One region of the Kitasatospora sp. NPDC058048 genome, then DNA from elsewhere that is predicted to be linked to it. Evidence: riboswitches for the same ligand, from Rfam matches in the RefSeq annotation. Region 1 holds a riboswitch; each other region holds the start of a gene.

Region 1 (7,240 bases):
AGGGCGAGTTCAGCGACAACGCGGGCACCGGCATCGACGTCTACTCGATGCGCCAGCCGCTCGGCGTGGTCGCGGGCATCACGCCGTTCAACTTCCCGGCGATGATCCCGCTCTGGAAGGCAGCGCCCGCGCTGGCCTGCGGAAACGCCTTTGTGCTCAAGCCCTCGGAGCGCGATCCCTCGGTGCCGCTGCGGCTGGCCGAGCTGTTCCTGGAGGCCGGGCTGCCGCCGGGCGTGCTCAACGTGGTCAACGGCGGCAAGGAGGCCGTGGACACCCTGCTGGAGGACCCGCGGGTGCAGGCCCTCGGCTTCGTCGGCTCCACACCGGTCGCCCAGTACGTGTACGCCACCGCCGCCGCGCACGGGAAGCGGGCGCAGTGCTTCGGCGGCGCCAAGAACCACATGATCGTGATGCCGGACGCCGACCTCGACCAGGCGGCCGACGCGCTGGTCGGCGCCGGGTACGGATCGGCCGGCGAGCGGTGCATGGCGATCTCGGTGGCCGTCCCGGTGGGGGAGGAGACCGCGGACGCCCTGGTGGCGAAGCTGGTCGAGCGGATCGGCGCGCTCAAGGTCGGGCGCTCGGACGACCCGGCGGCCGACTTCGGCCCGCTGGTGGGCCGTGACGCGCTGGACCGGGTCCGCGGCTACCTGGACTTCGGGGTCGAGGAGGGCGCCGAACTCGTCGTGGACGGAAGGGACTTCCGCCTGGAGGGGAACGAGGACGGCTACTTCCTGGGCGCCACCCTCTTCGACCGGGTCACGCCCGGCATGCGGATCTACCGGGAGGAGATCTTCGGCCCGGTGCTGACCGTGGTGCGTGCCGCCGACTACGAGGAGGCGCTGCGGCTGCCCAGTGAGCACGAGTTCGGCAACGGCGTGGCCATCTACACCCGGGACGGCGACACCGCCCGGGACTTCGCCCGCCGGGTGAACACCGGCATGGTCGGGGTCAACGTGCCGATCCCGGTGCCGATCGCGTACCACACCTTCGGCGGCTGGAAGCGCTCCGGCTTCGGGGACCTCAACCAGCACGGGCCGGACGCGATCCGCTTCTACACCCGCACCCGCACCGTCACCTCGCGCTGGCCCTCCGGGGTCAAGGAGGGCGCGAGCTTCACCATGCCGACGATGGGATGAGCGCGATGCACGACCTCACCGAGGACCAGCGCGCCATCGCCCGGACCACCCGGGCCTTCGCCGAGGAGTACCTCGCGCCGCACGCCGTGGAGTGGGACCAGGCCAAGCACTTCCCGGTGGACGTGCTGCGCAAGGCAGCCGACCTGGGTCTGGCCGGCGTGTACGTCCGGGAGGGCGCGGGCGGCTCCGAACTCTCCCGGCTGGACGGCGTGGTGGCCTTCGAGGCACTCGCCACCGGCTGCCCGTCCATCGCCGCCTACCTGTCCATCCATAACATGGTCGCCTGGATGCTCGACCGCTACGGCACGCAGGCGCAGCGCGCTCGCTGGCTGTCCGCGCTCTGCACGGCCGAGCACCTGGGCAGCTACTGCCTGACCGAGCCCGGTGCCGGCTCCGACGCGGCCGCGATCGCCACTCGGGCCGTGCGCGACGGCGACCACTGGGTGCTGGACGGCGTCAAGCAGTTCATCTCCGGTGCGGGAGCCTCGCAGGTGTACGTGGTGCTGGCCCGGACCGGTGCCCCCGGGCCGGACGGGATCTCCGCGTTCGTCGTCGAGCGCGACGACCCGGGGGTCGCCTTCGGGCCCGACGAGAAGAAGATGGGCTGGAACGCCCAGCCGACCCGCCAGGTACTGCTGGACGGGGTCCGGTTGCCCGCCGACCGCCTCCTCGGCGCGGAGGGCGAGGGCTTCCGGATCGCGATGAACGGGCTGAACGGCGGCCGGCTCGGCATCGCCGCCTGCTCCCTCGGCGGCGCACAACACGCGCTGGAGCGGGCCACCCGCCACCTGGCGGATCGCGAGGCGTTCGGCGCCAGGCTGCTGCACGCCCAGGCCCTGCAGTTCCGACTCGCCGACATGGCCACGGAGTTGGAGGCCGCCCGGGCGCTGCTGTGGAGAGCCGCCGCGGCGCTGGACCGGGGCGACCCCCGGGCGCCGCAGTTGTGCGCCATGGCCAAGCGCTACGCCACCGACACCGGCTTCGAGGTGGCCAACCAGGCCCTCCAACTGCACGGCGGCTACGGCTACCTGGCCGAGTACGGCATCGAGAAGATCGTCCGCGACCTGCGGGTGCACCAGATCCTGGAAGGGACCAACGAGATCATGCGCGTCATCGTCGCCCGCGGCCTGACCGGAGCCGCGTGATGGCCGGGACCGACCTCGACGAGGTCATCCTCCAGCGCGAGGGACGGGCCGGACTGATCGTCCTCAACCGCCCCGCTGCCCTGAACGCCCTCACCCACGGCATGGTGCGGACGATCTCCGAAGCCCTGGACACCTGGGAGGGCGACGACCGGGTCGACACCGTCGTCGTCACGGGCGCCGGCGAGCGGGCCTTCTGCGCGGGCGGCGACATCGTCGCCATCCACCGGGCTGCCACCGGCGGCGATCCGGGCGCCGTCGAGGAGTTCTGGCGAGACGAGTACCGCCTCAACGCCCGGATCGCCCGCTACCCCAAGCCCTACGTCGCGCTCATGGGCGGCATCGTGATGGGCGGCGGGGTCGGCGTCTCCGCCCACGGCAGCGTCCGGATCGTCACCGAGACCACGCGCGTCGCCCTCCCGGAGGCCGGCATCGGCTTCGTCCCCGACGTCGGCGGCACCTACCTGCTCGCCCTCGCCCCCGGGGAGCTCGGTACCCACCTCGCCCTCACCGCGGGTTCCGTCGGTGCCGCCGACGCCCTGCTGTGCGGGCTCGCCGACCACTTCGTCCCCGCTGAACGACTGCCCGCCCTGCTGGACGACCTGGCCGAACTGCCCGTCCACGACGCCCTCGAACGGAACGTCGAGCCCGCGCCGACCGGTGCGCTGGCCGACCGACGCGGGTGGATCGACAGCTGCTACGCGGCCGGAACCGTGGAGGAGATCCTGGACCGGCTGCGGGAGAGCGGCGAACCCGAGGCGAAGAAGGCCGTCGACCGGATCGCCGCCAACTCCCCGACCGCCGTGAAGGCGACGCTCGCCGCGCTGCGCCGGGCCCGGGCACTCGGCCCGCTGGAGGCCGTCCTCGACCAGGAGTACCGCACCTCCTGTGCGGCGCTCGCCACGCCGGACCTCGCCGAGGGCATCCGGGCCCAGGTGATCGACAAGGACCGTTCGCCACGATGGCGTCCGGAGACGCTGAGCGCCGTCGAACCCGCCACCGTGGCCCGCTACTTCGCCCCGCTCGGCGAGCGCGAACTCGGCCTTGCCACCACAACCCCCCTGGAGCGCTGGTGACCCTCACCATCGGATTCATCGGACTGGGCAACATGGGCGGCCCGATGGCCGCCAACCTTGTCGAGGCCGGACATCAGGTGACCGGCTACGACCTCGCGCCGGAGGCGCTGCGGCAAGCGGAGACGGCCGGCGTCCGCCCGGCGGCCTCCGCCGCCGCGGCGGCCCGACAGGCCGACGTCGTCATCAGCATGCTGCCGGCCGGCCGCCACGTCCTGGCCGCCTACGCGGAGCTGCTGCCGTCAGCCCGTCCGGGCACCCTCTTCGTGGACTGCTCCACGATCGACGTCGCCGACGCCAGGGAGGCGCACGACCTGGCCGTACGTGCCGGGCAGCGCGCGGTGGACGCACCGGTCTCCGGTGGGGTGGTCGGCGCGACGGCTGCGAGCCTGACCTTCATGGTCGGCGCCGAAAAGGCCGAATTCGCCGCGGTCAAGCCCGTGTTGGCGGTCATGGGGCGCAAGGTGGTGCACTGCGGCGCGGCCGGTGCCGGCCAGGCGGCGAAGATCTGCAACAACATGATCCTCGGCATCTCGATGATCGCGGTCAGCGAGGCCTTCGTGCTCGGCGAGAGCCTCGGGCTCAGCCACCAGGCGTTGTTCGACGTGGCCTCCACCGCCTCCGGGCAGTGCTGGGCGCTCACCAGCAACTGTCCCGTCCCCGGGCCGGTGCCGGCCAGCCCGGCCAACCGCGACTACGCCGCCGGGTTCGCCGCCGCCCTGATGGCCAAGGACCTCGGACTGGCCGCCGGCGCGGCCGAAGCCGCGGGCCTGCCCACGGAACTCGGGCGCAAGGCAGCGCAGTTGTACGCGGACTTCGCGTCGTCCGAAGGCTCGGGCCTGGACTTCTCGGCGATCATCACCACCTTCGGGAAGGACACCGCATGACGTAGGAGACGATCCTGGTCGAACGCAAGGGCCGGGTCGGGCTGATCACGCTCGACCGCCCGAAGGCGCTCGACGCGCTGAACACCCAGCTGATGAACGAGGTGGTCGCGGCCGCGGCCACCTTCGACCGCGCCCCGGAGATCGGCTGTCTGGTGGTCACCGGTTCGGAGAAGGCCTTCGCGGCCGGCGCGGACATCAAGGAGATGCAGTCCCTCGAGTTCGTCGACGCCTGCCTCGGCGACTGGTTCGCCGCCCGGGACCGTTTCGCCGCCCTGCGCAAGCCCGTGGTGGCGGCCGTCGCGGGCTACGCGCTGGGCGGCGGTTGCGAGTTGGTGATGATGTGCGACGTCCTGGTGGCGGCGGACACCGCGGCGCGCGTGGCATCGGGGTCCGGGCCCGGGATCCCTTGACCCGCTGTTCGGGCATCGTCATGATGGGCCGTCATGTTGTGACTCCGCCGCTGGGGGAAGTCCGGTTCGAATCCGGCGCTGACCCGCAACGGTAGGCCGCCGACCCCGCGTCGGCGGCGAGCCCGAGTACCCGTCGGCGGAGGTGTGTCACCCCTCCTCCCGTCGTGGTCTGCGGGCCGGAGCCCGCTGGCCCCTCGGCGCTCGCCGACGCCTTCCGGGCCCCTGCGCCCAGGCCCGGAAAGGCATCCCATGCCCGCTGTTCGCCGCTCCCTCGGTCTGCTCGCGATACCCGCCCTCACGCTCGCCACCGCACTCCCGGCGGCCACCGCCGCCCACGCTGCTCCCGCCACCTCGACGTCGTCGCCGACGGTCCGTCCCGACGCCGCCGCGGGTGGCTGGCTGGCCCGCCAGCTCGTCGACGGCGACCACTTCGAGTCCGTCTTCAACGGGACCGCCTACCCCGACCAGGGCCTGACCATCGATGCCGTGCTGGCCTTCGCCGCGTCGCACAGCGCCGACGAGGCCGCCGCGAAGGCCACCGCCTGGCTGGCGAAGCCCGAGATCATCGGCGGCTACCTCGGCGACGGCACCACCGAGGCCTACGCGGGCGTGACCGCCAAGCTGCTGCTCGCCGTCGAGGTGCGCGGCGGGAACCCGACGGCCTTCGGCGGGGTCGACCTGCCGGCCCGGCTGCGCTCGCTGCAGACCGCCGAAGGCCGCTTCTCCGACCGCTCGCAGTGGGGCGACTACAGCAATGCCTTCGGCCAGTCGCTGGCCCTGATCGCCCTGCACCGCACGCCCGGTGACGCCCCGGCGGCGGCCGTGGACTACCTCGCCAACAGCCAGTGCGCGGACGGGGGCTTCCCCGTCTCCTTCGGCCAGGCCGCCTGCACCAGCGACCCGGACGCCACCGCCCTGGCCGCCCAGGCCCTCGCCGCCACCGGCCGCACCGCCAAGGCGAACGCGGGCCTCGGCTGGCTCACCGCCCACCAGAACGCCGACGGCGGGTTCGCGGCTGCCGGGTCGACCACCTCCAACGCCAACAGCACGGGCCTGGCCACCCAGGCGCTGCTCTCCGGTGGACGCCTCGGCTCCGGTCTCAAGGGCTGGGGCCGGCTGGTGAAGTTCCAGCAGGGCTGCGCCGCCGACCCGGCGCTCCGCGGCGCCGTCGCCTACGACGCCTCCGGCTTCAACGCGGGCAACGGCGCCCGGGCCACCGCGCAGGCCGTCCTCGGCCTCGCGGGTACCCCGCTGGCCACGCTCTCCGCCGCCGGGGCCCGCCCGGACGCGCCCACCCTGGCCTGCCCGACCCCGGCCACGCGCTGAACACACCTGACACCAGGAGGATTTCACCGATGACCGACACCTTCACGGCGGGCCGCCCGGCCCGCCGTACGCTCGGCTCGATCGCCGCGGCCGCCGCCCTCACCGCCGGACTGCTCGGCGTCTCCGCCGTCCAGGCCCCGCAGGCGCAGGCGGCCGCTTGCAGCGGGACCACCGGAGTCACCGTCGTGGTCGACTTCACCGCCGTCGGCGGCGGCGTCCAGACCGGCTGCGCGCCCGGTGACCCGGCCAGCGGCCTGGCCGCGCTCACCGGCGCCGGATTCTCGTACGCCTTCCATCCGCGCTACCCGGGCTTCGTCTGCACCATCAACGCCCTGCCGACGACCTGCACCAACCCCACCGGCAGCGCCTACTGGTCGTACTGGCACGCCCAGCACGGCGGCCCCTGGTCGTACAGCAGCCTCGGTGCGGGCAGCTACAACCCGGCACCCGGAGACGTCGAGGGCTGGTCCTTCGGCGCCGGCGCGCAGCCGGGCATCACCGCCCCCTGACCCGTCTGCCCGTACACGTCGACGCCCCGGCCTCCCCGATGAGGGAGGCCGGGGCGCAGGGGTCAGGCGTGGGGTGCCCGCCGGCGCCGGACGAGGTGGTCGTACAGCACGGTCAGCCCGCCCAGCCCCGCCAGCAGGCCCACCACACCCACGTAGCAGCCTGCCACCCATCGGGAAGCACCGATCGGAACCCGTCCCCCTGCTCCGTGAAGCCGACGGGCGATCGCCCGCCGAGACCATGATCCTCCTCCGCCCGGCCACTCACCGGACCGGTCGCGGGAGCCGCCGTCGCGGCGGTCCCGGCGCTCGGTACGCTCGGCCGTACGGATCCCAGGCGCCACCGTCGGCGCGGAGGCGTTCCTGGCGAGGAGGTACCCGCCGCGGACACCGGGGGATCGCTCCCTCGAAGGTGGACCGTTTCTCGTGGTGATCCCGCAGCAGAAGTCCGACGGCCCGGCGGAGGCCGGCCGGTCGCCCGGCGGCCTGGTGATCGAACGGGCGTGCCGCACGGAGGAGGGGGCATGCCGCCACCTGTTGGTCTGGCGCTGCGGGCCCGGCTGGCGGCTGCTCGGCAGCGCCGTCCTCGGCGGTGGCCTCGGCGAACGGGAGTGGGTGGTGAACGCACAGGTCAGGCCGGGATACAGCCGGATGGACCCGGAGCAGCACCTGGCGGAGCTGGCTGCCGCGGAGCGGCTGCGGGGCGCCGGGGCGGGGCTGATGACCGCCGCCCAGGTGGACGACTTCACCTGGGCGT
Region 2 (7,240 bases), on a different contig from region 1:
GGGCGGCGCCGCCGAGCAGCGGCCGGACCGGGACGAGCACCGAGCGGCCGCCGAGGGCGAGCAGCCGGGTGCCTGGCGGGGTCGGCGGCCGGGTCGCGGCCGATGGCGTGTCGGGGCTCGCGGCGTTCTTCGCGGCGGCGGCTTTCGCGGTCTTCACGGTGGAGGTCACAGCGCGGGCATTCTGTGCGAGCGGACGACGGCGACCAGGACGGGGGCGCCGCACAGGGCGGTCATCACGCCGAGCGGCATCTCGTACGGGCGGGCCACCAGCCGGGAGGCCACGTCGGCGAGCAGCACGACGGCGGGCCCCAGCAGGGCGGAGACCACGAGCAGCCGGCGCAGGTCCGGGCCGACCAGGGCCCGGGCGGCGAAGGGCACCACCAGGCCGACGAAGGAGACCGGTCCGGCGATCGCGGTGGCGGCGCCGACCAGCAGGGCGACGGCGGTCACCGCGAGGGCGCGGGCCCGGCGGGGCTTGTGGCCGAGGCCGGTGGCGACGTCGTCGCCGAGGCTGAGCGCGGTCAGCGCCGGGCCGGAGAGCAGGGCCAGGACCAGACCGAGCAGCAGCACCGGCAGTACGGCCAGCAGTTGGTCGGTGCCGCGGCCGGCGACCGAGCCGATGGTCCAGAACCGGATCTCGTCGGCGGCCCGGGCGTCGGACAGCAGCAGGACGGAGGAGCCGGCGTTCATCAGTCCGCTCAGCGCCGCGCCGGCGAGCACCAGGCGGACGGGGTCGTCGCCGGCGCCGCGCAGCCGGGCCGCGCCGAGCGCCAGCAGGCAGCCGGCGGCGGCGCCCAGCACGGCGACGTACGGGCCGACGCTCGCGGCGCTGGCGCCGAGCACGATCGCGATCACGACGGCGAAGGAGGCGCCGGTGCTGACGCCGAGCAGGCCGGGCTCGGCCAGCGGGTTGCGGGCGGCGGCCTGCAGCACGGTGCCGGCCACGCCGAGCGCGAGCCCGACCGCGAGGGCCACGGCGGTCCGCGGGACGCGCAGGTGGAAGACGGTGAACCGGGAGTCGGAGTCGCCGTCACCGAGCAGGGTGGCGAACGCCCGTGACGGCCCCACGTCTCCCGCGCCGAGCAGCAGGCTCGCCAGCACGGCGAGCAGCAGTATCGCGCCGGCGGGCAGCAGTCCGCGCAGCAGGAGTGATCGGAATGTCACACCGGGCCTCCCCGTCAGGGCCTTACGTATGGTTAGGCTAACCTCAGAAAAACGGTTCGTCCGTAAACTACCATTCCTCGGAGAACACCCATGCTTGGCACCCGCTTTACCAAGACCCTGCTCGGAACGGCCGTCGTCGGCGCCCTCGCCCTGGGCCTGACCGCGTGCGGCTCCTCGGGTTCCGGCAGCTCCGCGGGTGGCTCCGACTCCTCCTCCACCGCCGCCAAGGGCGGCAAGCGCAGCATCGACACCGCCTTCGGCGCCGTGGAGGTCCCGGCCGAGGCCAAGAAGGTCGTCGCCCTCAACGACACCTCGCTGGACACCGCCCTCTCGCTCGGCGTCACCCCGGTGGGCACCAGCGCCAGCCGCGGCGGCACCACCGCCCCCGCCTACCTGAAGGCCGACGCCGTCCCGCTGGTCGCCACAGTCAAGGAGCCCAACATCGAGGCCATCCTCAAGGCCGGCCCCGACCTCATCCTGGCCTCCTCGGGCATCGAGAAGTCCCAGTACGAGAAGCTCTCCGCGGTGGCGCCGACCATCGTCCCCAAGGCCGGCGACTGGCGCTCGGTGCTCGCCGTGTACGGCGACGCCCTCGGCCGCAAGGACGACCTGACCGCCAAGCTGGACGCGCTGGACAAGCGCGCCGCCAAGGCCGGCGAGGGCAGGACCGGCAGCGCCGTCGTGATGCGCTGGATGCCCAACGGGCCGATCGTGATGAACACCACCAACATGCCCGGCGACCTGCTGAAGAAGGCCGGCGCCGGCACCATGCCGATCGCCGACGGCCTGGGCGCCCAGCCCCACTCGGACCCGCTGTCCCTGGAGAACCTCAACAAGGCCGACGCCGACCGGGTGTTCGTCGCCACCCTGAACGCCGAGGGCGAGAAGGCCCTGGAGACCGCCCGCAAGCAGGAGGCGTTCACCCGCCTCAAGGCCGTCGGCACCAACCAGCTCATGGGCGTCGACGGCCAGGTGTGGAGCAGCAGCTCCGGCCCGATCGCGGCGGAGAAGGTCGTCGAGGACATCGAGAAGGCCTTCGGCGCGAAGTAGCCGCCCCGGCCGGGGAATTACCCCCCCCCGAGCATTCCGAAGGGCCGCCGTCGCAGCGAATGCGGTGACGGCCCTTCCGGCGGTTCCCACCGGCGGCGCGGGCCGGCGGCGACGCGTTGTGGACAACGGACCCCCGGGCAGCTGCCCGGGGGTCCGCCGTCATGCCTCCAGGACCAGCCGCAGGAGTTCGCGCAGCGACCCGCGCTGCTCGGTGTCGAGCCGGGCCAGCGGGTCGCCGGCGAAGGGCATGCGGGCGCGCAGATCCGCGGCGACCTCGCGGCCGGCGGCGGTGGCGGCGACGTGCTTGACGCGACGGTCGGCGGGGTCGACGCTGCGCTCGACCAGGCCGCGGGACTCCAGGCGGTCGACGATCACCGTCACATTGGACGGCTCCGCGTGCAGCCGCTCGGCGATCCGGCGCGTCGGGACCGGAACCTCGGCGGCGAGCAGCGCCTTGGCCTGCAGCGCGGTCAGGTCGTGGGCCGCCGCGGCCGCCTCGGACTCCCGGCCGTAGCGGCGGTTGACGGCCGCGAAGAGTCCGACGATCTCCTGGGTGAGGTCATCCGATGGGTGGGACATGACCACCAGACTATCCAGGTGCTTGACAAAGTGAAATGTCAGCCCACATAGTTATGAATCATATTGGTTATGATCCATAAGCACTGGGAGTCCAGCGAGATGAGCGACCGGACCGTCCTGATCACCGGCACCTCCTCCGGCATCGGCCTGGCCACCGCCGTCGCCGCCGCCGCCCGCGCCGGCTGGCACGTCATCGCCACCATGCGCAACACCGCCAAGGCCGGCCCGCTGCTGGCGGCCGCCGAGGAAGCCGGGGTCACCGTCGACCTCCGGACGCTCGACGTCACCGACCCCGCGTCGGTCGAAGCCTGCCTGGCCGGCGTCGACCGGCTGGACGCGCTGGTCAACAACGCCGGCGCCGGCCACATCGGCACCCTGGAGCAGGAGAGCGTCGACGACGTCCGCGCCGTCATGGAGGTCAACTTCTTCGGGGTGCTGCACGTCACGAAGGCCGCCCTGCCCCTGCTGCGGGCGAGCAAGGGCCGCGTGCTGACCGTGACCAGCGTCGGCGGCGTGGTCGGCCAGCCCTTCAACGAGGCCTACTGCGCCGCCAAGTTCGCGGTCGAGGGCTACATGGAGTCCCTCGCCCCGGTCGCGGCCACCGCCGGTGTGTCCGTCAGCGTCGTCGAGCCGGGCGCGGTGGCCAGCGAGTTCGTCGGCAACGTGGGCCTGACGGACGACGCGACCGAACAGGCCGGGCCGTACGCCCCGGCCCTGGCCGCCTACCTGGACCGCACCCGCGGCGCCTTCGCCAACGCCCAGGCGCCCGAGGACGTGGCCGCCGGGATCCTCGACCTGCTCGCCGCCGAACGACCCGCCTTCCGGATGCTCACCTCCGACGCCGCCCGGGCCTTCGCCGGGGTCAAGCTCAAGGACCTCGACGGCTCGGCCGTCCAGGGCCTCACCTCCGGCTGGGTCGCCTAGCCGATCACCGGGCAGGAGGCCCGCGAGCGGCACGATGGCCGGGACCGGGGTGGGCGCGGCAAGGCTGCCGCGCCCACCCCGGCCGCCGTCAGCCGGCGAGTTCCTCGCGCAGCAGGCGGGCCGCGGCGACCAGGCTCTCCAGCGAGGCCCGGGTCTCCGGCCAGCCGCGGGTCTTCAGCCCGCAGTCCGGATTGACCCAGAGCCGCTCCGCCGGGATCGCCGCCAGGCCCGCGCGCAACAACGAGACGGCCTCGTCGGTGCTGGGGACGCGCGGGGAGTGGATGTCCCAGACGCCGGGGCCGACCTCGCGCGGATAGCCCGCCCCGGCCAGCTCGCCGGCCACCTCCATGTGGGAACGGGTGGCCTCCAACGAGATCACGTCCGCGTCGAGTTCGTCGATCGCCGTCATGATCGCGCCGAACTCGGCGTAGCACATGTGGGTGTGGATCTGGGTGTCCGCGCGGACACCGGAGGTGGCGAGGCGGAAGGCCTCGGTGGCCCACGCCAGGTACGCCGGGCGGGCGGCGGCCCGCAGCGGGAGGGTCTCGCGCAGCGCCGGCTCGTCGACCTGCACGACGGCGGCGCCGACCGCCTCCAGGTCGACGACCTCCTCGCGCAGGGCGAGGGCCACCTGCCGGGCGGTGTCGGCGAGCGGCTGGTCGTCGCGGACGAAGGACCAGGCGAGCATGGTGACCGGGCCGGTCAGCATGCCCTTGACCGGGCGGTCGGTCAGGCCCTGCGCGTAGCCGAACCAGTCGGTGGTCATCGGATGCGGACGGGAGATGTCCCCGGCCAGCACCGGCGGGCGCACGTACCGGGTGCCGTACGACTGGACCCAGCCGTGCCGGGTGGCGAGGTAGCCGGTGAGCTGCTCGGCGAAGTACTGGACCATGTCATTGCGCTCGGGCTCGCCGTGCACCAGGACGTCCAGCCCGGCTTTCTCCTGGTAGGCGACGACCTCGCGGACCTCCGCCTCCATCCGCTCCCGGTAGGCCGGGGCGTCGATCCGACCTGCCGTCAGATCGGCGCGGGCGGTGCGCAGTTCGGTGGTCTGCGGGAAGGAGCCGATGGTGGTGGTCGGCAGCAGCGGCAGCCCGAGCCGGGCGTGCTGGGCCTCGGCCCGTACGGGGTAGGGCTGGGCGCGCCGGGTGTCGTCGACGGTGACGGCGGCGGCGCGGGCGCGCACCGCCGGGTCGCGGGTGATCGGGGAGTTGGCGCGGGAGGCGAGGCCGGCGCGGTTGGCGGCGAGCTCGGCGGTGATCGCGCCGGTGCCCTCGCGCAGGCCCCGGGCGAGCAGTGCCGCCTCGCCGGCCTTCTGCCGGGCGAAGGCCAGCCAGCGGGCGATCTGCGGGTCGATGTCGCGCTCCGCGGCGGCGTCGATCGGCACATGCAGCAGCGAGCAGGACGGCGCCACGTCGACGGTGCCGGCGAGGCCCAGCAGGGTCGCCAGGGTCGCCAGCGACTTCTCCAGGTCGTTGATCCAGATGTTGCGCCCGTCGATCACCCCCGCCACCAGCCGCTTGCCGGGCAGGCCGCCGGCGGCGGCGAGGTCCTCCAGGTTGGCGGCGGCCGGGCCGGTGAAGTCCAGCGCCAGGCCCTCGACCGGGGCCTTGGCCAGCACCGGCAGCGCCTCGCCGAGCCGGTCGAAGTAGCTCGCGACCAGCAGCTTGGGCCGCTCGGTGAGACCGCCCAGCTCGCGGTAGGCGCGGGCGGCCGCGTTCAGCTCGGCCGGGGTGCGGTCCTGCACCAGCGCGGGCTCGTCCAGCTGCACCCACGCGGCGCCGGCGGCACGCAACTCGGCCAGCAGCCGGGCGTAGACGGGCAGCAGCCGGTCCAGCAGGGTGATCGGCTGGAAGTCGGCGGTCACCCCGGGCGCCGGCTTGGCGAGCAGCAGGTAGGTCACCGGGCCGACCAGCACCGGCCGGGCGGCGTGGCCGAGCAGCAGCGCCTCGCGCAGCTCGCCGACCGCCTTGGCCGGGTTCGCGGCGAACACCGTGTCCGGGCCCAACTCCGGCACCAGGTAGTGGTAGTTGGTGTCGAACCACTTGGTCATCTCCAACGGGGCGACGTCCTGGTTGCCGCGCGCCATCGCGAAGTACCCGTCCAGCGGGTCGGTGTCGACCGCCTCCCGGTGCCGCGGCGGGATCGCACCGACCGCCACGGTGGTGTCCAGCACGTGGTCGTAGAGCGAGAAGTCGCCGGTCGGCACCTCTTCGACGCCGGAGTCGGCGAGCTGCTGCCAGTTCGTCCGACGCAGGTCGGCGGCGGTCGCCAGCAGCGCCTCGGCCGCTACCGCGCCGTTCCAGTACCCCTCGATCGCCTTCTTCAATTCACGGCCCCGGCCCTGGCGGGGGTAGCCGTGGGCGGTGGCGACGCTCGCCGCGGCTGCGGACTTCGTGGTCAAGGGACTCTCCTTCGCGAGTCTGGATCCTCAAGTGCCCGGTGACGGCACGAGGACGCGAAGGGATGACGGACCGGACCGACGACCGCACCCGTGCGCGGCTCCGCCCGATATGGTCGCCGACCCGCCCACGAGGTCACCGGATGGCCGGGCGCGAACGCTCGCGCACGGGCAGTGGCAGGTCTTCGGACTCGCGGGCACACCCACCTCGGCCGAAACCGGGGCGGACACCTACTGGCCGTCGCTTCCCAGACCCGTCCCGGGTCCAGTGCGTATGACGGCGGTCGTTCCCACTCACCGCTGCGGGGCAGTCCCGGACTGGCCAGTTGAAAGGCGTCACCGGGTTCCCTCTTACGACACCCTGCCTGGCGGACAGGGCGAACCAGCTGCACCGCCAGCTTAGGGGCAAACCGTCGGCGTCGAGGCGGAAATCTCGCAAGGCGTCCGCGTGCTGAGACGCGGGCTCCGCGCCCGCTCCCGGGCGGCGCACCCGGGAGCGGGCGGCGCACCCGGGAGCGGGCGGCAGAATGGCTCCCATGCGGCACATCTTCGTCATCGGCATCGGCGCGGGCGACCCCGACCACCTCACCCTGCAGGCGGTCAAGGCGATCGGTCGCACCGACGTCTTCTTCATCCTCGACAAGAGCGAGGAACGGCAGGACCTGATCGGGCTGCGCCGCCGGATGCTGGCCGACCACGGACGGCCCGGGCACCGCGTGGTCGCGGCGCCGGACGCCGAACGGGACCGCGCCACCCCGGCGTACGCGGCCGCCGTGGACGACTGGCGCGTCCGCCGCGCCGATCTGGTCGAACGGCTGGTCGCCGAGCACCTCGGCCCGGGCGAGAACGGCGCCTTCCTGGTCTGGGGCGACCCCGCCCTCTACGACAGCGTCATCGCCGTGGTGGACGACGTGTCGAACCGGGGCGGCGTGCCCTTCGCGTACGAGGTGATCCCGGGCATCAGCAGCGTCTCCGCGCTCGCCGCCCGGCACCGCACCACGCTGACGCGGGTCGGCCGGCCGGTGCAGATCACCACCGGCCGCCGCCTCGCCGAGGGGTTCCCCGAGGGGGTGGACGACGTGGTGGTGATGCTCGACGGCCGGGCCGCCTTCGCCGGGATCG
Region 3 (7,240 bases), on a different contig from region 1:
CAGCAGGTCCTGCTGGAAGGGGTGCCGGAAGACCACCACCGCGCCCGGCCGGATCGGCGCGCCGTAGCGGACCAGCAGCTGGTCGCCCTCGCGCAGGGTCGGGACCATCGACGGCCCCGCCACGTCGACCAGTCCGAACGGCAGCGCGCCGCCCCGGTCCGGCCCCCCGGCCCCGGCGCCCTGCGGTCGCGTGCTCCGCGCCACGACTCCTCCTCCTGCTCCGCCCGCCCCCAGTCTGCCGTACGGACCGTCACCGGTCCGATGTCCGGATTACCCCGGTTCCTGGTCCGTCTTTTGCCCTAGGCCCGCCGCCCGATCGCGAAACGGCGAGGCCGGAAGGGTAATCTCGGGCGCGGGAAGACGATCTAAGGAAGGACTCCCATGTTCTCTCGTCTGTTTGCACCTCGCGCCACCGCCCACGCCCACTGCGACCTGCCCTGCGGCGTGTACGACCCGGCTCAGGCCAAGCTGGAGGCCGAGTCGGTCAAGGCCACCCAGGAGAAGTACCAGGCCAACGAGGACCCGCACTTCCGCGCCCGCGCCATCATCATCAAGGAGCAGCGCGCCGAGGCCGTCAAGCACCACATCTCGGTGCTGTGGAGCGACTACTTCAAGGCCCCGCACTTCGAGAAGTACCCGCAGCTGCACCAGCTGATCAACGACACCCTGAAGGCCGCCTCGGCCGCCAAGGCGTCCACCGACCCGGCCACCGGCCAGGCCCTGCTGGACCTGATCGCCGAGGTCGACAAGATCTTCTGGGAGACCAAGCAGGCCTGAGCCTGACGCGTCGCCACCCGACCGCCCCCGTCCGCACCGCCGGACGGGGGCGGTCGCGCGTTCCCGGCCCCACCCAGGGCCGGTAAGGGTTGCCTGCCCTGAGTGGCTGTTATGCTGCCAGGGCGTCCGAGGGGGAAGTCCGGTGTGAATCCGGCGCTGACCCGCAACGGTGAGCACGGCCCGTACCAGCCCGTACGGCCCGCGCCAGCCCGATCGCCCCCGGCCGCTGAACTCCCGACAACTCGCCGCGGACTGCGAGGGGAACGGCGCCGCGGCACGCCTTCGGCCGGCGCCCGCCCCGGCGCACCCGCGGCCCGAGGCAAGGCGCACCCGTGGACCGTGCAGTCGTGGACCGTGCAGTCGGCCCGCCCACCCGTCGAATACCCGTCGTCCCGCTCGCCGCCGGCCTCGTCGCCGCCCTGCTGCTGTCGCTGCTCTGCGGGGTCGCCCTCGGCTCCTCCGGACTCGGCCTGCCCCGGGTGCTGCGGCTGCTGGGCGCCGGGCTGACGGGCGGACGGCTGGACGCGGGCGAGGCGGCCGCGTACGCGATCGTCTGGGAGATCCGGCTGCCGCGCACCGTGCTGGCCGCCGTCGTCGGCGCCGGACTCGCCGCCTGCGGGGTCGCCGTCCAGGCCCTGGTGCGCAACGCGCTGGCCGACCCCTTCGTGCTCGGCATCTCCTCCGGCGCGGCCGTCGGCGCCAACGCCGTCCTGCTCTTCGGCGCCTTCGCCTCGCTCGGGGTGTGGGCGATCTCCGCCTCCGCCTTCGGCTCCGCGCTGGCCGCCATGACGCTCGTCTACCTCGCCGCCCGCACCGCGTACGGACTCACCCCGCTGCGCCTGGTGCTCACCGGCACCGCCCTGTCCTACGGCTTCTCCGCCGCCACCACCCTGATGGTCTTCGCCGCCGACCGCGGCGAGGCCGCCCGGGGCGCCATGATGTGGCTGCTCGGCAGCCTCGGCGGCGCCACCTGGGGCAAGGTGCCGATCGCCGCCGTCACGGTGGTGGCCGGGCTCGCGTACCTGGCCTGCGCCGCCGGGCGGCTGGACGCGCTCGCCATGGGCGACGAGACCTCCGCCTCGCTCGGCGTGGACCCGGACCGGCTGCGCCGCGAGCTGTTCGTGGTGACGGCCGCCGTCACCGGCACCGTGGTCGCGGTCAGCGGGGCGATCGGCTTCGTCGGGCTGCTGATGCCGCACCTGGCGCGGATGCTGGTCGGCGCCGGGCACCGCCGGGTGCTGGTGATCGCGCCGCTCGCCGGGGCACTGCTGCTGGTCTGGGTGGACATCGCCTCGCGCACCCTGCTGGCACCCGCCGAACTGCCCGTCGGGGTGTTCACCGCGGTGCTCGGCGTGCCCGCCTTCCTGCTGATGATGCGCCGCCGCGGCCAGGCCCTCGGAGGAACCCGGTGACCGACGTGACCACGGCGACCGGCCCGGCCGACCCGACCGACCCGGCCGCGCCCACCCCGGCGCGGGCCCAGGACCTCGCCGTCGACGCCGTCTCGGTGGAGCTGGCCGGCACCCGGCTGGTCCACGAGGTGAACCTGGCGGCCGCCGCCGGGCAGGTGGTCGGGCTGGTCGGCCCGAACGGCAGCGGCAAGTCGACCCTGCTGCGCTGCGTCTACCGGGTGCTGAAACCGGCCGGCGGCGTGGTCCGGCTGGCCGGCGACGACCTGCACGCCCTGAGCGCCCGCGACACGGCCCGCCGGGTGGCCGCGCTGACCCAGGAGCACTCCGCCGAGTTCGACTTCACCGTCGCCGAGGTGGTCGCCATGGGCCGGCTGCCGCACCGCCGCGGCTTCGGCTCCCCGGCCGACGGGGACGCGGAGCGCTGCGCCGGGGCACTGCGCAAGGTCCGGGCCGGGCACCTCGCCGAGCGCGGCTTCCTGAGCCTGTCCGGGGGCGAGAAGCAGCGGGTGCTGTTCGCCCGCGCGCTGGTCCAGGAACCGCGCCTGCTGGTGCTGGACGAACCCACCAACCACCTCGACATCGCCCACCAGTTGGAGGTGCTGGCGCTCGCCCGCGAGGCCGGCCCGACGGTGCTCACCGCGCTGCACGACCTCAACCTGGCGGCCGGCCACTGCGACCTGGTCTACGTGCTGCGGGCCGGGCGGATCGTCGCCTCCGGCCCGCCCCACGAGGTGCTCCGCCCCGCCCTGCTGGCCGAGGTGTTCGGCGTCCGCGCCACCCCGGTGCGGCACCCGGAGACCGGCGCCCTCCAGCTGCTGTTCGACCGGCTCGCCCCCGCCTCCTCCTGACCCGTCCCGTCTGCCCAGAGGAACCACCTTGCGCACCAAGGCCGTTGCCACCGCCGCCCTGCTCGTCCTCGGACTCACCGCCTGCGGCGCCGAGATCGCCCCGAAGGAGGCCGCCACCGCCTCCGCCCACTACCCGGTGACGGTGGACAACTGCGGGCAGAAGCTCACCTTCGCGCAGAAGCCCGCCCGGGTGGTGACCAACGACGTCAACATCACCGAGCTGATGCTCTCCCTCGGCCTCGCCGACCGGATGGCCGGCTACGTGATGCCCGACGACAAGGGCCGGATCGACAAGGTGGCCTGGAAGGACGGCTACCAGCAGACCACCTGGCTCTCCAAGAAGGTGCTCACCAAGGAGATCGCCCTGGACGCCCGGGCCGACCTGGTCCTCGCCGGCTGGCACTACGGCTTCGACGAGGGCTCCGGCGTCACCCCGCAGGCGTTCAAGGCGCTCGGCGTCGACTCGTACGTGCTCAGCGAGTCCTGCCGCAGCGGCAAGGGCACCGAGCGCGGCGTGATGGACCCGCTGGAGGCCCTCTACACCGACCTGGCCAACCTCGGCGAGATCTTCGACGTCAAGGACCGCTCCGACAAACTGATCGCGGACTTCAAGGCGCAGATCGCCGCCGTCCCGCAGCCCGAGCGCCGCCCGTCCGTCTTCCTGTACGACAGCGGGCAGGACAAGCCGTACACCGCCGGGAAGTTCGCCGCCGCCAACGAGATCATCGCCAAGGCCGGCGGGAGCAACATCATGGGCGACCTTGCCGACACCTGGGTCACGGCCGGCTGGGAGGGCGTGGTGCAGCGCGACCCGGAGGTGATCGTGATCAACGACTACGCGACGCCCGGGGCCGAGGAGAAGCGGAAGTTCCTGAAGTCCTTCCCGCCGCTGGCCAACGTCTCCGCGGTCAGGAACGACCGGATCTTCGTCATGGACTACGTCGACCTGGTGGAGAGCCCGCGCAACCCGGCCGCGATCGGCGCGCTGGCCGAGTACCTGCGCACCGTGCCGGCCCGCTGACGGCCCCGGTCCGCTCCTCCGGGGCGGTGGCCGCGGGCGTACGCTCAAGGTACGAGCCGACGGAACCCGACCGGAGGAGCGAGATCATGACCACGATGGCGGCCCCCGGCGCCTTCGACACCCGCGCCCTGCGCGAGGGCATCGAGCGCTGCGACGCCGAGACCCTCCTCGCGCTCTACGCGCAGGACGCCGAACTGCGCATGGTCGATCGCAGGACCCAGCCCAGCCACCCCCTGGTGATGCACGGCCGGGAGGAGATCGGCGCCATGCTGGACGACGTCTACGGCCGCGAGATGACCCACAAGCTGGAACAGGTGGTGGTCCAGGGCGACCACGCCGCATTCCTGGAGTCCTGCCGGTACCCCGACGGCGTCCGGGTGCTGATGTCCTCGATGGCCGTGCTGCGGGACGGCCGGATCGTCGACCAGACCTCCGTCCAGGCCTGGGACGAGACGGGTCCCGAGCAGTAGGCTCACAGGCATGATCCGCACCGCCGTCGCCACCGACGTCCCCGTCATCCATGCCATGATCCGCGAACTCGCGGACTACGAGCAGGCCCTGCACGAGGCGAAGGCCACCGAGGAGCAGCTGCACGACGCCCTGTTCGGCGAGAACCCGGCCCTGTTCGGGCTGATCGCCGAGGACGACGCCACCGGCGAGCCGGTCGGCTTCGCGGTGTGGTTCCGCAACTTCTCGACCTGGCGCGGCACCCACGGGATCTACCTGGAGGACCTGTACGTCCGTCCGCAGGCACGCGGCGGCGGCCACGGCAAGGCGCTGCTGCTGGAGCTCGCCCGGATCGCCGTCGAGCGCGGCTACTCCCGGGTCGAGTGGTCGGTCCTGGACTGGAACCAGCCCTCGATCGACTTCTACAAGGCGATCGGCGCGGTGCCGATGGACGAGTGGACGGTCTACCGGCTCACCGGCGAGGCCCTGGCCGAAGCCGGGCGGCGCTGAACGGCCGTCCGGAGACCGGCGAAAGGGTCTGCCACCCTGCGTCGCAATGCCTTACCATGAGTAACTCCCGAACCGGGGTGCGGAAGGCAGAGCGATGGTGGATGCGTGACGCCGGGCCCCCAACGGGGGTAGCAAGCGGTAACAAGCGGGGTACCAAGAAAGCACAGCGCGCCACCCAGGAGGCAAGGGTGTCCCAGATCGACGGCGATCTCGGTGTTCAGGACTTCGTGGAGGTCCGGCTGCCCGCAGCGGGGGCCTACCTCTCCGTCCTGCGAACAGCGACGGCCGGGTTGGCGGCCCGGCTGGACTTCACGCTCGACGAGATCGAGGATCTGCGGATCGCGGTCGACGAGGCCTGCGCCATCCTGCTCCAGCAGGCGGTGCCCGGGTCCGTACTGTCCTGCGAGTTCCGGCTGGTCGGCGACTCGTTGAAGGTCACCGTCTCGGCCCCGACCACCGACGGCAAGGCCCCCGAGCGGGACACCTTCGCCTGGACGGTGCTCTCCGCCCTGGCCGGCGAGGTCGACTCCTCGGTCGGCGCGGACAAGACCGTGTCGATCAGCCTGAACAAGAAGCGCGGCGGGTCCCCCGTCCACTAGCCGGGCGCCGGACCGAACCGCACGACCGAGCAGCACCGAGCACCACCCGCGCAAGGGCCGTCCGCCGCTCCCCCGACCGGGGTTCCGACGGACGGCTCCCGGTACCGCCACCCACGCGGTACGACCAACGAGACGATTCCGGGGCCACCGGCCCCGGTGCTCCCGGAACGGAACGGGGGAATGGCCGTGAGTGATCTGGACCGTACCGGCCTCGCGACGGCGGGACCCGCCGTACCGACCCAGGCGAGCGTTCCCGGCCTCGCCGCCAACGACGAAGCGCACCCGAAGGACGCCCAGCGGATGAGCCACCCCACCGAGCCGACGTCCGAGCCGACGCCTGCCTCCGTGCCCCCGCCGGACCCGGCGGGCGAGACGGACCCGGCGGTCGAGGCCGAGCCGCACAGCGCCGTGCCCGCCCAGGGCTCGCACCGCACCGGCGCCCCGGACCGGGAGGCCGCCCGCGCGCTGTTCGTCCGGCTGTCCGCACTGCCCGAGGGCTCCCCGGAGCGGGTCGAGCTGCGCAACCAGCTGGTGCGGATGCACATCCCGCTGGTCGAGCACCTGGCCCGGCGCTTCCGCAACCGGGGCGAGCCGCTGGACGACCTGACCCAGGTCGCCACCATCGGCCTGATCAAGTCCGTGGACCGCTTCGACCACGAGCGCGGGGTCGAGTTCTCCACCTACGCGACGCCGACCATCGTCGGGGAGATCAAGCGGCACTTCCGCGACAAGGGCTGGGCGGTGCGGGTCCCGCGCCGTCTCCAGGAGCTGCGGCTGTCGCTCACCACGGCGACCAGCGAGCTCTCCCAGCGGCACGGCCGCTCCCCCACGGTGCACGAGCTGGCCGAGCACCTGGGGATCTCGGAGGAGGACGTCCTGGAGGGCCTGGAGTCCGCCAACGCGTACTCCACGCTCTCGCTGGACGTGCCGGACAGCGACGACGAGTCGCCGGCCGTGGCGGACACCCTGGGCGCGACCGACGAGGCGCTGGAGGGCGTCGAGTACCGCGAGTCGCTCAAGCCGCTACTGGCCCAACTGCCGCCCCGGGAGCAGAAGATCCTGGTGCTGCGGTTCTTCCGGAACATGACCCAGTCGCAGATCGCCGCCGAGGTGGGGATCTCCCAGATGCACGTGTCCCGGCTGCTCGCCCGGACCCTGGCCCAGCTGCGGGAGAAGCTCCTGGTGGAGGAGTAGGACTGACGGCCGCTCAGCTCCGGCTCGGCGGCCGTCCGATCCCCTGCCCCGGCCCTGTACGCCCTACTTTTCGGAGGGGGCGTACAGGGCCGCCGTCGACTTCGGGTTCAGCAGGCAACCGATGCCCACCAGGCCGAGCACGCCGATCAGCACGCCGAACGCGATCGCCGTGCCGCCGCTCTCGAACATGTAGTAGGCGACCGGCAGGCAGATCGAGTTGGTCAGCACCGCCGGGCTGCGGCCCCAGCGGCGCTCCTTGAGCAGTGCGAGGGCGGCCAGCACCGGCAGCACGCCGAGCAGCACGATGACCGCTCCGCCGAACTCGTTGAGGGCCAGCTGCTTGGACTGGCCGGACAGGGCGGCCACCATGTCCAGGACGCCGACGACGGCCAGCGCGATGCCCTCCAGGGCCGTGATGGCGGCGCCCAGGGT

The links. A riboswitch is a leader RNA that binds a small molecule or an ion and turns the genes downstream of it on or off. The one in region 1 is predicted to bind cobalamin.
Region 2: linked by a shared signal. The riboswitch ahead of metE (5-methyltetrahydropteroyltriglutamate--homocysteine S-methyltransferase) and the one ahead of ACFVVA_RS17210 (prenyltransferase/squalene oxidase repeat-containing protein) in region 1 are both predicted to bind cobalamin.
Region 3: linked by a shared signal. The riboswitch ahead of ACFVVA_RS37665 (FecCD family ABC transporter permease) and the one ahead of ACFVVA_RS17210 (prenyltransferase/squalene oxidase repeat-containing protein) in region 1 are both predicted to bind cobalamin.

What each region holds. Positions count from the first base shown of each region.
Region 1 covers NZ_JBHVRT010000014.1:140,973-148,212, forward strand. The annotation lists gene ACFVVA_RS17185 (CoA-acylating methylmalonate-semialdehyde dehydrogenase) at 1-1,139, shown strand, start outside; gene ACFVVA_RS17190 (acyl-CoA dehydrogenase family protein) at 1,136-2,284, shown strand; gene ACFVVA_RS17195 (enoyl-CoA hydratase/isomerase family protein) at 2,284-3,357, shown strand; gene mmsB (3-hydroxyisobutyrate dehydrogenase) at 3,354-4,241, shown strand; partial or broken gene ACFVVA_RS17205 (enoyl-CoA hydratase-related protein) at 4,253-4,645, shown strand; cobalamin riboswitch at 4,664-4,804, shown strand; gene ACFVVA_RS17210 (prenyltransferase/squalene oxidase repeat-containing protein) at 4,901-5,977, shown strand; gene ACFVVA_RS17215 (flagellar hook-length control protein FliK) at 6,007-6,486, shown strand; gene ACFVVA_RS17220 (adenosylcobinamide amidohydrolase) at 6,910-7,240, shown strand, end outside.
Region 2 covers NZ_JBHVRT010000005.1:119,856-127,095, forward strand. The annotation lists gene ACFVVA_RS07320 (FecCD family ABC transporter permease) at 1-169, opposite strand, end outside; gene ACFVVA_RS07325 (iron ABC transporter permease) at 166-1,164, opposite strand; gene ACFVVA_RS07330 (ABC transporter substrate-binding protein) at 1,255-2,214, shown strand; gene ACFVVA_RS07335 (MarR family winged helix-turn-helix transcriptional regulator) at 2,374-2,793, opposite strand; gene ACFVVA_RS07340 (SDR family oxidoreductase) at 2,863-3,717, shown strand; gene metE (5-methyltetrahydropteroyltriglutamate--homocysteine S-methyltransferase) at 3,806-6,121, opposite strand; cobalamin riboswitch at 6,277-6,520, opposite strand; gene cobF (precorrin-6A synthase (deacetylating)) at 6,655-7,240, shown strand, end outside.
Region 3 covers NZ_JBHVRT010000054.1:44,393-51,632, reverse strand. The annotation lists gene sodX (nickel-type superoxide dismutase maturation protease) at 1-108, opposite strand, end outside; gene sodN (superoxide dismutase, Ni) at 382-777, shown strand; cobalamin riboswitch at 867-1,017, shown strand; gene ACFVVA_RS37665 (FecCD family ABC transporter permease) at 1,125-2,189, shown strand; gene ACFVVA_RS37660 (ABC transporter ATP-binding protein) at 2,285-3,037, shown strand; gene ACFVVA_RS37655 (ABC transporter substrate-binding protein) at 3,066-4,058, shown strand; gene ACFVVA_RS37650 (nuclear transport factor 2 family protein) at 4,145-4,528, shown strand; gene ACFVVA_RS37645 (GNAT family N-acetyltransferase) at 4,539-5,015, shown strand; gene ACFVVA_RS37640 (anti-sigma regulatory factor) at 5,204-5,614, shown strand; gene ACFVVA_RS37635 (SigB/SigF/SigG family RNA polymerase sigma factor) at 5,795-6,808, shown strand; gene ACFVVA_RS37630 (hypothetical protein) at 6,872-7,240, opposite strand, start outside.